Regions from separate parts of the Streptomyces sp. E11-3 genome, predicted to be linked through region 2. Evidence: riboswitches for the same ligand, from Rfam matches in the RefSeq annotation. Region 2 holds a riboswitch; each other region holds the start of a gene.
What was found. Region 2 has a riboswitch for cobalamin ahead of U9R90_RS01280 (ABC transporter substrate-binding protein). Riboswitches for the same ligand answer to the same signal wherever they lie in the genome.

Region 1 (3,201 bases), on a different contig from region 2:
GCCGTGATGGGCGCGGGCCTCGGCCGCAAGGGCGGTGTGGTCCGCTGGTCGACCGCGACCCGGATGTTCGTGGCCTGGGGTCTGACCCTGCCGGCCGCCGGTCTGGTCGCCGCGCTGGCGGAGTTCGTCGCCCGGCAGGGTGACTGGGGCGTCGCCGTCGTCGTCGCCTTCCTGATCGGTTCCTGTGCCGCGATCTGGTTTATCTCGCGCCGCCAGGTCATCGACCACACCAACGTCAACGAGGTCGACGAGAACGCCCCCGCCGCCTCCGCTTCCGCCTCGGGCGAGGCCGAGCCCGCGGGTGTCGTGACCAACGCGATCGCGGCGGTCGTCCCGCCGCCGACCGCCGCGGCCGAAGCCGCGGAGGCGGCCGCAGAGACGGCCGACGAGGCCCTGACCACCATCCCGGCCCAGGCCGCGGCGGCGTCGGACGCCGACACGCGACCCGCCCGGGTCTGATGAGCACGGCTTCGAGCCCGAGTTAAGGAAACAGCAGCATGGACATCGACTGGGAAGCCCTCGGCTCCGTCTTCGGCGTCAGCCTCGTGGCGACCGTCGGCCTGGTGGCCCTCTTCACCCTGGGCATGATCGGCCTCTCCAAGCAGGAGGAGGCCGCCGAGCAGGGCGGCTCCGCGACCCTGGCACGTACAGGCGCGTACGCCTGCTTCGCCGCCTGCACCGCGGCGGTGGCGTACGGCATCTTCATGATCGTTTCCTGACGGGAACCATGATCGCCTCCTGACGGGGGCAGCGCACTCCGCGAGCGGCGCCTCGCGACCTTCACCACGGTCGCCGGGCGCCGCTTCCGTGCGCTCCCTCAATGCTTCGGCGCGACCCCGCGAGGCCACCTCGAAGTGGTCCTCGTAACACAGTCCCTGTGCAGGTCAACGACGAGTTGACGGGCGTTCGGGGACCGTGGTGGACTGCCGGAGCCATATACGGCGGCAGGAGAGGAAGCCGGTGCGAATCCGGCGCGGTCCCGCCACTGTCACCGGGGAGCTCTCCCCCAACACCGGAAGTCACGGTCCGCGGCTGCGGATTGGAAGGCCGGGGGAGCTGCGCGTATCCGGGAGCCAGGAGACTCACGTCGCCGTTTTCCGTCGAACCAGGGCGCGGACCCTGAGTGAGGACAAAGCGCGATGCCGGGCTGCCCGTCACACATCTTGTTGAGTACCAGTCTGTTGAGTACCAGCCTGTTGAGTACCCGTGCGTGGGGTACTCACCGCACTCCAGAGGTCCTTCGAGGCGTATCGGCCGGCTGACCCCGTGCGTGCCGATCGTGTTCTCGCGTACGGCGCCACCGCGGGCCTGCTCGGCGATCTGCTGCTCGGCGATCCGCGCCGCGGCCATCCGGTCGCCGCGTTCGGCCGTGCGGCGGGCTCCGTCGAGCGCCTGCTGTGGCGTGACCACCGCGGCTGGGGTGCCCTGCACACCACGGTGTGCGCTGGTGGTGCCCTGGGCGCCGCCGCGCTGGCTTCGCGCGCCCTGCGCCACTCCCCCGCCGCTTCTGTCGCGCTGACCGCCGCCACGACGTGGGCCGTCCTGGGCGGTACGTCCTTGGGGCGTGAGGCGCGGGCCGTCGGCTCCGCGCTGGAGGCCGGGGACCTCGACGTCGCCCGGGAGCGGCTGCCGCACCTGTGCGGGCGCGATCCGCAGGCGCTGGACGGTCCCGGTATCGCGCGGGCCGTCGTCGAGTCGGTCGCCGAGAACACCTCGGACGCCGTGGTCGGCGCGCTGGTGTGGGGTGCCGTCGGCGGCGTGCCTGGCCTGGTCGGATTCCGGGCCGTGAACACCCTGGACGCGATGGTGGGCCACAAGTCGGCGAAGTACCGGCGCTACGGGTGGGCTTCGGCCCGCCTCGACGACGTGGCCGGATGGCCGGGTGCCCGCCTGACCGCCGCCCTCGGAGTCGTCGCGGGCGGCGACCCGCGCGGCGCGCTGCGCGCCTGGCGGGCCGACGCGAGCAAGCACCCGAGCCCCAACGCGGGCCCGGTGGAGGCCTCGTTCGCCGGGGCGCTGGGCGTGCGGCTCGGCGGAACACTGTCCTACGGCGGACGGGTCGAGCACCGACCGGTACTCAACACCGAGGGCCGGACGATCGAGGTCGGGGACATCGAGCGGGCCGTACGGCTGTCGCGGCGGGTCGGCGCGCTGGCGCTGGGCGCGTCCGTAGCCGGGCGGCTCGGGGCGGCGGCGCTGCGCCGCCGTACGCGACGACGGGGAGGGGCATCGTGACGCCGACACCGCGGACAGGTCGTGGGGGCGGGCTGCTGGTCGCCGGGACCACGTCGGACGCCGGGAAGAGCGTGGTCACCGCGGGCATCTGCCGCTGGCTGGCGCGCAAGGGCGTGTCCGTCGCGCCCTTCAAGGCGCAGAACATGTCGCTGAACTCGTTCGTCACACGCGAGGGCGCCGAGATCGGCCGCGCCCAGGCGATGCAGGCACAGGCCGCCCGTGTCGAGCCCACCGCGCTGATGAACCCGGTGCTGCTCAAGCCCGGCAGCGACCGCTCCAGCCAGGTCGTCCTGATGGGCAAGCCGGTGGGCGAGATGAGCGCGCGCGGGTTCTTCGGGGGGTCTGGGGGGTCGTCCCCCGGGTGAGGGCTGCACGGGGGCCGTCAGGAAGCCCTGCTCGGCACGGTGGTGGAGTGCCTGGAGGAGCTGCGGAGCTCGTACGACGCGGTGATCTGTGAGGGCGCGGGCAGTCCCGCCGAGATCAATCTGCGGCGTACCGACATCGTGAACATGGGGATCGCGCGGGCGGCCCGGTTCCCGGTGGTGGTGGTCGGGGACATCGACCGCGGTGGCGTCTTCGCGTCCTTCTTCGGTACGACGGCGCTGCTCAGCGGCACCGACCAGGAGCTGGTCGCCGGGTATCTGGTCAACAAGTTCCGCGGCGATGTGTCCCTGCTCGAACCGGGCCTGGAGATGCTGCGCCAGCTCACCGGGCGGCGGACGTACGGTGTGCTGCCGTTCGCGCACGGGCTCGGCATCGACGAGGAGGACGGGCTGCGGGTCTCGCTGCGCGGCGCCGTGCGCGAGTCGGTGGTCGCTCCGCCGGTCGGCGACGAGGTGCTGCGGGTCGCCGTGTGCGCCGTACCGCTGATGTCGAACTTCACCGATGTGGACGCGCTGGCCGCCGAACCCGGCGTGGTGGTGCGGTTCGTGGACCGGCCCGACGAGCTGCATGACGCCGATCTGG
Region 2 (3,201 bases):
CCCTTCTCGGCACCGAACTGGAAGACGTCGCCGCTGCCGTCCCCGTCGACGTCGCCCACCGCGCCCGCCGTCCAGTGGCTGGTCTCCTTCCCCGACACCACGCTGTACCCGGTGTCGAGCAGCCGGGGCCCGCTGACCCCACGCGCCCCGCCCCACAGCGCGTACTGGCGCCCATCGGTGAGCGTGGCGAGGAGATCGGTGAACCCGTCGTGGTCGAGGTCGGCCCGCTCCAGGCGGATCGCAGGCGGTATGCCGCTGGGGTCCTTGGTGTCGGGCATGCGCACCGTGGCCCGCGTCCGCACCCGTGGCCCGTCCGCCGAGCCGTACACCACGGCGATGTGGCCCGCGCCCTGCACGGCCAGATCGTCGAATCCGTCGCCGTTGAGATCGCCGGTACGTGGCTTGGCCGAGGCCTTTCCGGCCGGTGGCCGCTCGGGCCCCTGGCGCAGCTCGCCGGGGCTGCCGGAAGGCGTCGGCGACGGGCTCGGGAGCTGCTTCGCGTCCCGGCCGCCGGTGTCGCCGCACGCACCGAGCAGCAGCGCGGCAGTGACCACGCCGGTGGTCACCAGGGCGGCAGGGGCGGTACGTCGCTTCATGGCCCCCGACCGTACAACCCGAGTCCGTACCACCAGAGCCCGACCGCCGCCCGCGCACCCGCCGCCCACCCCGGCCAACGGCCCGCGCCCCGGTGCGCCGCCTCGGACGACTTCCCTGGTCCGACCGGGTTGGCTACTGTGAGCCGTCGACCAACGCGACGGGAACCAGGAAGCCGGTGAGAATCCGGCACGGTCCCGCCACTGTGACCGGGGAGCAGACCCCACCGACGACCACGGCCTGAGGGCCTGTCGTCACACTCCCGTCTGCCCCGCGGCGTCTGGCACGCGCGCTCGCGGCGTTGCCGAAGAGCCCTCGTAGCTCCGCTACGAGGGCTCTTCGGCGCCTTGCGATCGCACGCACCAGACGCCGCGCGGCCCGCCCTTCGGGCGGACGGCGGGAGTGTGACGACAGGCCCTCGGCTGGAAGGTCGGGGTGAGTGACGATCCGGGAGTCAGGACACTGGCCTGTCGCGGACACCATCCACGGGGCGTGGACCCCAGGAGGCGTGCATGCGGTCTGCCGCGACGAGTTGGGCGGCAGCCGCGTTCGGGTGCTCGGCGTGCGCTGCTCGTGGCCCTCAAGGCCGCGGCCGGGGTGCGCCGCCGTCCCGGGTGCCGTCCCCTGGCGCGCCCCGGACGTGAGAGGAACCCGGATGCCCGTACGCGCCGTGCCGAGTGAGCATGTTTCGCGTCGCCGACTGCTGGGAGGCGCGCTCGCCGCGGCCACCCTGCCCTTCATCGCCACCGCCTGTGGACGTGCCGAACCGGCGGACACCGGCAAGGGACTCACCGCCACCGACCTGACCGGCAAGACCGTCGAACTGCCGCGCCCCGCACGCCGGGTGGTGACCATCCCGCTGCCCGCCGCGTCCATGGTGGTCGCCGTGAACGGCGGCCCCGAGGTGCTGGCCGGGATGAACGCCGCATCCCGCACCGCGATCGAGGGCAGCTTCCTCGGCCAGGCCTATCCGGAGCTGCTGAAGGTCCCCACCGATGTGGCGGGCGCTGAGTTCGCCCCCAACGTGGAAAGCGTGCTCGCCCTGAACCCGGATGTGGTGATCCAGTGGGGCGACCGGGGCCCCGGCATCGTCGAACCGCTGCGCAAGGCAGGCCTGAAGGTCGCCCGGCTCACCTACGGGACACAGGCAGACCTCGAATCCGCCGTCACGCTCTACGGCGAACTGCTCGGCAAGCGGGACCGCGCCGATCGCATCAACCGCTCGATACGCGGGAGGCTGAAGCAGCTACGCGCCGAACTGCCCCGCCGAAGCGGCGCCAAGCCGTCCGTGCTGTATCTCCGCGGAGCCGCCGACGGACTGCAGGTCGGCGGCGGAGCCTCGTACAACCACTTCGTCACCGAACTGGTCGGAGGCCGCAATCCCGCCGCGAAGGTCAAGGAGCAGCAGGCCACCATCGACGTCGAGCAACTGCTGAAGTGGAACCCCGACATCGTGCTGCTCGGCAACTTCGGCCCGGCGACCCCCAAGGACCTGTACGACGACCCCGCGCTGGCCACGCTGCGGGCGGTGCGCGAGCGCCGGGTCTACAAGGTGCCGCTGGGCGGCTACCGATGGGATCCGCCCAGCCAGGAGTCACCGCTGATGTGGCAGTGGCTCGCCGGTCTGGTGCACGACACCGGGGCACCCGGGCTGCGGGCCGAGGTCACCTCCCAGTACACGTTCCTGTACGGCGCCGAGCCCACCGGCGCCCAGCTGGACACCATCCTCCACCTGCGGACCAACTCCGCCTCCCGGGACTATGCCGACTTCGGCCGCTGAGCGGACACAGGAGCGCGGCCACGTGCCCGCCACCGGACCGGCTGTCGGACGCCGACGCCAGCGCTCGGCCCTGATCGGACTGCCGGTCGCGGTGCTGCTCGTCGGCATCGTGGCCCTCGCCGTGGGCCGCTACACCGTCGGCTTCGACCAGGTCGTACGGATACTCCTCGGGCAGCTGCTGCCGATCGAGCGGACCTGGACGGACACCGAGGAGGCCGCCGTACTCCAGGTGCGGCTGCCACGCGTGCTCCTCGCCATGCTGGTCGGGGCGGGGCTCGCGGTCTGCGGCGCGGCGCTCCAGGCCGTCTTCGGCAACCCGATCGTCAGCCCGCAAATCCTCGGGGTGTCCTCCGGGGCGTCCTTCGGCGGGGCCCTCGCGATCGTGCTCGGCCTGGGCTCGGCCGCGCTGGTGCTCGGCTCGTTCGGCTTCGGACTGCTCGCCCTGGTCGCGGTGTTCGCGACCAGCCGGGTGCGCGGGCCCGCACCACCGCTGACGATCGTCCTGTCCGGCATCGTCGTCGGGGCGTTCTTCGCGGCCCTGGTGTCCCTGCTGACGTATCTCGCCGACCCCTACGGCGAGTTGCAGTCCATCGTGTTCTGGCTGCTCGGCAGCCTGGCCACGGCCACCTACGGCAAGGTCGCGGTCGCCGCGGTGCCGGTCCTGGTGGGCGGTGCGCTGATCTGCGCACTGCGCTGGCGGATCAACGTCCTGTCCCTGGGCGACGAGGACGCGATGACGCTCGGGCTGCGACCGGGGCGGCTGCGCTGGCTGCTGCTCACCGCGGTGGCCGCCGTCGTCGCCGGGGCGGTCGCGGTGAGCGGAGTCA
Region 3 (3,201 bases), 2.2 Mb from region 2:
CGCGATGTGGGCTGGCTGCCCGGCGTCTATCTCACCAGCGCCCTGGTGGTGCTGGCCTGGGGCTACTTCCTCTGGGTCGGCGTCCATGACCCGCTCGGCGGGATCAACCAGCTCTTCCCGATCTTCGGTATCTCCAACCAGCTGCTCGCCGCGGTCGCCCTCACGGTCTGCACGGTCATGCTGATCAAGTCCGGGCGGCTCAAGTGGGCCTGGGTGACGGGTGTCCCGCTCGCCTGGGACGCCGTCGTCACCCTCACCGCCAGCTGGCAGAAGGTGTTCTCGGACGACCCGCGCGTCGGCTTCTTCAGCCTGCGCTCCGCGACCCAGGACAAGATCGACTCCGGGGACTTCAGCGGCAAGGAACTCGCGGACCTGGAGACGATCGTCACCAACACCACGGTCCAGGGCACCCTTTCGGCGGTGTTCGCACTGCTGATCGTCGTCGTGATCGCCGACGCCGTACGGGTCTGTGTGAAGGCCATACGGAACCCGCAGTCGGCGGAGCTCAAGGAGGCCCCGTACGAGGAGTCCCAGATCATCGCCCCGGACGAACTGATCGCGACGCCGGAGGAGAAGGCCCAACTCGCGGCCGCGGGCCTGGGCCCCGGCGGCGGCATCCCCGAGCAGCGCCCCGACGAGCCGGAGCCGGTCCGGTGAGCGCGACCGCCGCGCCACGCGGGGCACTGGCCCGACTGTGGTGGTACGTACGCGAGTTCACCGGCGAGAACGCCTACGACCGCTATGTCGAGCGGGCCCGCCACGAGCATCCGGACGCCCCGGTGCTGTGCCGCGGCGAGTTCGAGCGGCGGCGCACCGACGGGCACGGGCGCGATCCCCGCGAGGGCTTCCGCTGCTGCTGACCCCATGACAGCGGGCCGCCGGTTTCCCTGGGGAAAACCGCGGCCCGCTGTCAGCGCCGTACGGCACACTGCGAATCATGGACTTCCAGATCAGACCGGCACGGGCCGAGGAGTACGAAGCACTGGGCGAGCTCACCGCACAGGCCTATCTCCAGGACGGCCACCTGGACTTCGGCGCCGAGGACCCGTATCTGCACACGCTGCGCGACGTGGCCTCGCGCGCGGCGAAGGCCGAGGTACTCGTCGCCGTGGACAGCGGCGGGCCGACGGGCGCGGCGCCGCTCGGCGGGGTGACCTTCGCGGTGGCCGGGACTCCCCTGGCGGAGATAGCCAGGACCGGCGAGGCCGAGTTCCGGATGCTCGCCGTGGACCCGGCCGCGCGCGGCCGGGGTGTGGGCGAGGCGTTGGTGCGGGCCTGCCTGGAGCGGGCGCGGGCCGCGGAGTGCACCGGCGTCGTGCTGTCCACTCAGGCCTCGATGCACTCGGCACACCGGATCTACGAACGGCTTGGCTTCGTACGGACACCGGACCGCGACTGGGAGCCCGTACCCGACCTGGTCAGCCTCCTCACCTACGCGCTGGCCTGGTAGCGCGACGGCCCGTGGCGTGGCTCGGCAACCCGTGACACCGCGGCCCGTGGCGTGGCTCGGCAACCCGTGACACCGCGGCCCGTGGCCTAGCGCGCCCCACCCTACGCAGGGACACCGCGACACAATATGTGGGGGGTCCCGCAACCAACGAACCCCACATGTATGCTCGTGCTCGCTGTCGCCGCAGGGGAATCCGGTGCAAATCCGGAACTGTCCCGCAACGGTGTACTGGTGCGCTTTTGCGTACCCGCTCAGTCCGAGGTCCTGCCGACAGCGCACTCGTACCGTCCGGTCCGGGTGCCGATACGTCCGGGCCTCGTGGAATGGGCTGGTGGACGCGGAGCGCGGTGGCCCGGCACGGGTGCCCGCGCCCGTCTCCCCCGCCGCTCCCCGCGGGCCCCGCGCCGAGCGAGGGAGTGCTCCACCGTGACCATCGCGCCAGCCGATCCTGTCTCAAGGGTTGCCGAGCGGGTCGAAGACGCCCCGGGCACCGCACTGCTGCGGACCCTGACCGACTTCACCGCCGACCTCCCCGACACCGACCCGGGCAAGGTCGCCGCCGCCGCGCTGCGCGGCCGGCACGCCGGATCGGACGAGGCCGAGCTGCGCTCGCTCGCCACCGAGGCGGCCGCGGGCCTGATCGGTGACGACCCGGCGTACGCGCGCCTGGCGGCCAGGCTGCTGACGGTCACCATCGCCAAGGAGGCAGCCTCGCAGGGGGTTGTCACCTTCTCCGACTCGGTCGCCACCGGACACCGCGAGGGCCTGATCGCGGACCGTACGGCCGAATTCGTACGCACCCACGCGGCCCGCCTGGACGCGCTGATCGACACCGGCGCCGACGACCGCTTCGGCTACTTCGGACTGCGGACGCTGCACAGCCGCTATCTGCTGCGCCACCCCGTCACCCGCCAGGTCATCGAGACCCCGCAGCACTTCATGCTCCGGGTGGCCGCAGGCCTCGCCGAGGACCACTCCGACCGGGCCGTGGACGAAGTCGCCGCGCTGTACTCCCTGATGAGCAGGCTCGACTACCTCCCGTCGTCGCCGACCCTGTTCAACTCCGGCACCCGGCACCCCCAGATGTCCTCCTGCTACCTGCTGGACTCGCCGCTGGACGAGCTCGACTCGATCTACGACCGGTACCACCAGGTGGCGCGGCTCTCCAAGCACGCGGGCGGCATCGGACTCCCGTACTCCCGTATCCGCTCCCGCGGTTCGCTGATCCGCGGCACCAACGGCCACTCCAACGGCATCGTGCCGTTCCTGCGCACCCTCGACTCCTCGGTCGCCGCGGTCAACCAGGGCGGCCGCCGCAAGGGCGCCGCCTGTGTCTACCTGGAGACCTGGCACGCGGACCTGGAGGAGTTCCTGGAGCTGCGCGACAACACCGGTGAGGAGGCGCGGCGTACGCACAACCTCAACCTGGCGCACTGGATCCCGGACGAGTTCATGCGCCGGGTCGAGTCGGGCGGCGACTGGTCGCTGTTCTCGCCCTCCGATGTGCCGGAGCTGGTCGACCTGTGGGGCGACGAGTTCGACGCGGCGTACCGCAAGGCCGAGGCCCAGGGACTGGCGCAGAAGACCATCCCGGCGCGTGACCTGTACGGCCGGATGATGCGCACCCTCGCGCAGACCGGCAACGGCTGGATGACCTTCAAGGACGCCTCCAACCGCACCGCCAACCAGACCGCCGAGCCCGGCCACACGGTCCACTCGTCGAACCTGTGCACCGAGATCCTGGAGGTCAC
Region 4 (3,201 bases), 160 kb from region 2:
CTTCTTCGCCGAACGCGACACCAGCCGCCTCATGGCCGACCTGCGCGAGGCCCTGGCCGACGAGGTGGCCGCCGGCCGCGTCTGTGCCTCCGACCTGTCGGAACTCGCCTCCCGACTGCCCACCGTCGGGGATGTGCTGCTGCGGCTGAGCCGAAGCAACCAGGAGCTGGGCGAGCGGCTCGCCGAGGCGGCCGACGGCCGCGCCGCGACCGCCGGCACGGCTGCGCCCCGCACGCCGCACGAGGAGATCCGCGAGTTCTTCTACCGCCGACAGAACTACCTGCACGACGCCGACACCGCCGCCGAGGAACTGGCGTCCGCCGTCGGGATCCGGCCCGGCGAGGTCCTGCGGGCCCTGACCGCCCGACTCGCCGACCGGCATGGCGTACGCGTCACGGCCGACGGGGACAGTCCGCACCACTACGACCCGCATGCCCGCACCCTGCACCTTTCACCGCGCCTGCGCCCAGGCCAGCAAGCCTTCCGCATGGCCACTCAGCTGGCCCTGGTGGAGTACGGCGACGAACTCTCCCGGCACGCCTCCGAGGACTACCAAGAGGGCTCCACCACCTGGAAGCTGGCCAGGATCGGTGTCGCCAACTACTTCGCCGCCGCGTTGATCCTCCCCTACCGCGACTTCCACACCGCCGCTGAGGAGGTGCGCTACGACATCGAGCGCCTCACCGACCGCTTCGGCCTCGGCTACGAGACCGTCTGCCACCGCCTGAGCACCCTCCAGCGGCCCCGCCTGCGCGGGGTGCCCTTCTCCTTCGTCCGCGTCGACCGTGCGGGCAACATGTCCAAGCGCCAGTCGGCGACCGGGTTCCACTTCTCCCGGGCCGGCGGGACCTGCCCGCTGTGGAACGTCTACGAAGCCTTTGCCGCCCCCGGCCGCATCCATGTTCAGATCGCTGCCATGCCCGACGGACGGCGGTACCTGTGGACCGCCCGCGCCGTCACCCGCAGCCGCGGCGGCTGGGGCGAGCCCGGCAAGAACTTCGCCATCGGGCTCGGCTGCGAGATCCGGCACGCCTCACGGCTCGTCTACTCCGACGGACTCGATCTGGACAACGCCTCTGCCGCCACCCCGATCGGCATGGGCTGCCGCGTCTGCGAACGCCTTGACTGCCCGCAGCGCGCCGTGCCGCCGCTCGGTCAGCGGCTCGCCATCGACGAGAACAGCAGCACGTTCGTGCCTTATCCCGTCGCACCCGCGCCCTGAACCGGCAGCGGGTGTGCGGCGGGCGCGCTTGTTGCTGGAGTGCCCCCGCCTCGTCTCACGCCCGCCCTGTTGGGCCGCGGCGTGTGCTTTCGGCTTCCCTCGTGCCGAGGGCCGGGACCGGGCGTGGTCGGCTCTCGGCGTCGATGGCGACGAATGTCAGCTGAGCGGTGGCGACGTTGGTGGCGGGTCCGGAGGCGTTCCACCGCTCGGCGGTGACGCGGACGCCGACGTCCATCGAGGTACGTCCGGCCCGCTCCAGCTCCGCGTGCACGGTGAGCAGATCACCGGCCCTCACCGGGGCGAGGAAGGTCATGCGGTTGACCGAGACGGTCACCGACGGGCCGTCCGCGTGGCGTCCGGCGGCGGCTGCCGCGGCGTCGTCGATCAGTTTCATGATGATGCCGCCGTGGATGGTGCCGTAGAGGTTGGTGTCGTGCTCGCTCATGATGTGGGCGAGGGTCACGCACGAGTCAGCCGGGGCCTTGTGGGCGGGGCCTACGGGCAGTCGAGTGTCCATGGTCACGGAACTCTCCTTCGCGAGTTCTCGACGACCTCGATGGCCGGATGCACGCGAAGGACGGGGCGGTCCACATCGCCCCTGCCGCCGCCGACCCGCCCTCGATGTCCGGTGTGGCCGCACCCATGGTGGGGCGCGGGCAGTGGCAGGTCTTCGGACTCACGGGCGCACCTGACCTTCGTCAGGCGCCTACTGGCCGTCGCTTCCCAAAAGCCTGAGCTTCCAGTGCGAATGACGGCGGTCGTTCCCGCTCACCGCTGCGGGGCAGTCCCGGACTCCCACCGGGTTCCCTCTTACGACGCTCCGCCTGGCGGGCGGGGCGAACCAGCCGCACCGGCAGCGTACGACAGTACGCGTGCGGGCTTAGAGGCTGTTGCCATTCCGAGTCTGATGACTGCGTTTTCGCTGGTCAGGGGTAGGGGTGGCGTCTGGGTGGGAGTGATGTCTCGTCGTTTCGTCGCTCCTATGGAGGTTACGGATGCTGTCGGTGGCCGGACTGCTGGAACAGCACGAGCTCGTACGGCCGCACTTACCCGATCAGTCTGGAGACCATGGTCCTCGTGTCGATTATTCGTACAGTTGAGACACGTCCATCGCTATGACGGGACTGCTGCGTGATCAGGTGACAGCGGGTTTTATGCAGCGTGTGCTGCGGGTGGGGTCATGATGGTCTCGTACTCGATGGGGGTCAATCGGGCCAGGCGTCTCTGGCGTCGGCGGCGGTGGTAGGTGCGTTCGATCCAGGTCACGATCGCGATCCGCAATTCCTGTCGGGTGGCCCAGACTTGGCGGTCCAGGACGTTCCTCTGCAGCAGCGCGAAGAAGCTCTCCATGGCCGCGTTGTCGCCTGCCGCACCGACCCGGCCCATCGAGCCGACCAGGCCGTTCCGGGCGAGAACGGACACGAATTTTCGGGACCGAAATTGCGATCCGCGGTCCGAATGCACAATGCAACCTTCCACATGGCCGCGGCGGGCGACGGCGGACTGCAGCGCCATCACCGCGAGGTGGGACTTCATCCTCGAGTCGATGGAATAGCCCACGATCCGACCCGAGAACACGTCCTTGACCGCGCACAGGTAGAGCTTGCCCTCGCCTGTGGAGTGCTCGGTGATGTCGGTCAGCCACAACCGGTTCGGCGCATCGGCGGTGAAGTTCCGCCGCACCTTGTCGTCGTGGACCGGCGGACCGGCCTTGGCGTTCTTGCCACTGCCCTTTCGCTTGCCGAAGGCGCTCCACCAGCCGTTGTCCCGACAGATCCGCCAGGCGGTCCGCTCGGCCATCGTCTCGCCAGGCAGCGCGGGCCTCATCGAGGAGGAAACGGTGGCCGAATTCCGGGTCGTCGCGGTGCGCGTCGAACAACGCGTTGGCCCGGTATGCCTCGGCCAGTTCGGCGTCGGCGACCGGGTGGTTCAGCCACCGGTAGTAAGGCTGGCGGGCCAGATTGAGTACCCGGCACGTC

Region 1: linked by a shared signal. The riboswitch ahead of U9R90_RS23825 (cobalamin biosynthesis protein) and the one ahead of U9R90_RS01280 (ABC transporter substrate-binding protein) in region 2 are both predicted to bind cobalamin.
Region 3: linked by a shared signal. The riboswitch ahead of U9R90_RS11115 (ribonucleoside-diphosphate reductase subunit alpha) and the one ahead of U9R90_RS01280 (ABC transporter substrate-binding protein) in region 2 are both predicted to bind cobalamin.
Region 4: linked by a shared signal. The riboswitch ahead of U9R90_RS00525 (acyl-CoA thioesterase) and the one ahead of U9R90_RS01280 (ABC transporter substrate-binding protein) in region 2 are both predicted to bind cobalamin.

What each region holds. Positions count from the first base shown of each region.
Region 1 is NZ_JAZGRL010000002.1:1,079,849-1,083,049, forward strand. Features, by position in the region: gene U9R90_RS23815 (anion permease) at 1-459, shown strand, start outside; gene U9R90_RS23820 (hypothetical protein) at 498-719, shown strand; cobalamin riboswitch at 950-1,084, shown strand; gene U9R90_RS23825 (cobalamin biosynthesis protein) at 1,267-2,235, shown strand; partial or broken gene U9R90_RS23830 (cobyric acid synthase) at 2,232-3,201, shown strand, end outside.
Region 2 is NZ_JAZGRL010000001.1:290,529-293,729, reverse strand. Features, by position in the region: gene U9R90_RS01285 (VCBS repeat-containing protein) at 1-596, opposite strand, end outside; cobalamin riboswitch at 720-1,080, shown strand; gene U9R90_RS01280 (ABC transporter substrate-binding protein) at 1,250-2,374, shown strand; gene U9R90_RS01275 (FecCD family ABC transporter permease) at 2,397-3,201, shown strand, end outside.
Region 3 is NZ_JAZGRL010000001.1:2,481,657-2,484,857, forward strand. Features, by position in the region: gene U9R90_RS11100 (carbon starvation CstA family protein) at 1-657, shown strand, start outside; gene U9R90_RS11105 (CstA-like transporter-associated (seleno)protein) at 654-860, shown strand; gene U9R90_RS11110 (GNAT family N-acetyltransferase) at 938-1,450, shown strand; cobalamin riboswitch at 1,596-1,737, shown strand; gene U9R90_RS11115 (ribonucleoside-diphosphate reductase subunit alpha) at 1,877-3,201, shown strand, end outside.
Region 4 is NZ_JAZGRL010000001.1:128,796-131,996, reverse strand. Features, by position in the region: gene U9R90_RS00530 (short-chain fatty acyl-CoA regulator family protein) at 1-1,222, shown strand, start outside; gene U9R90_RS00525 (acyl-CoA thioesterase) at 1,278-1,739, opposite strand; cobalamin riboswitch at 1,883-2,066, opposite strand; partial or broken gene U9R90_RS00520 (IS3 family transposase) at 2,375-3,201, opposite strand, start outside.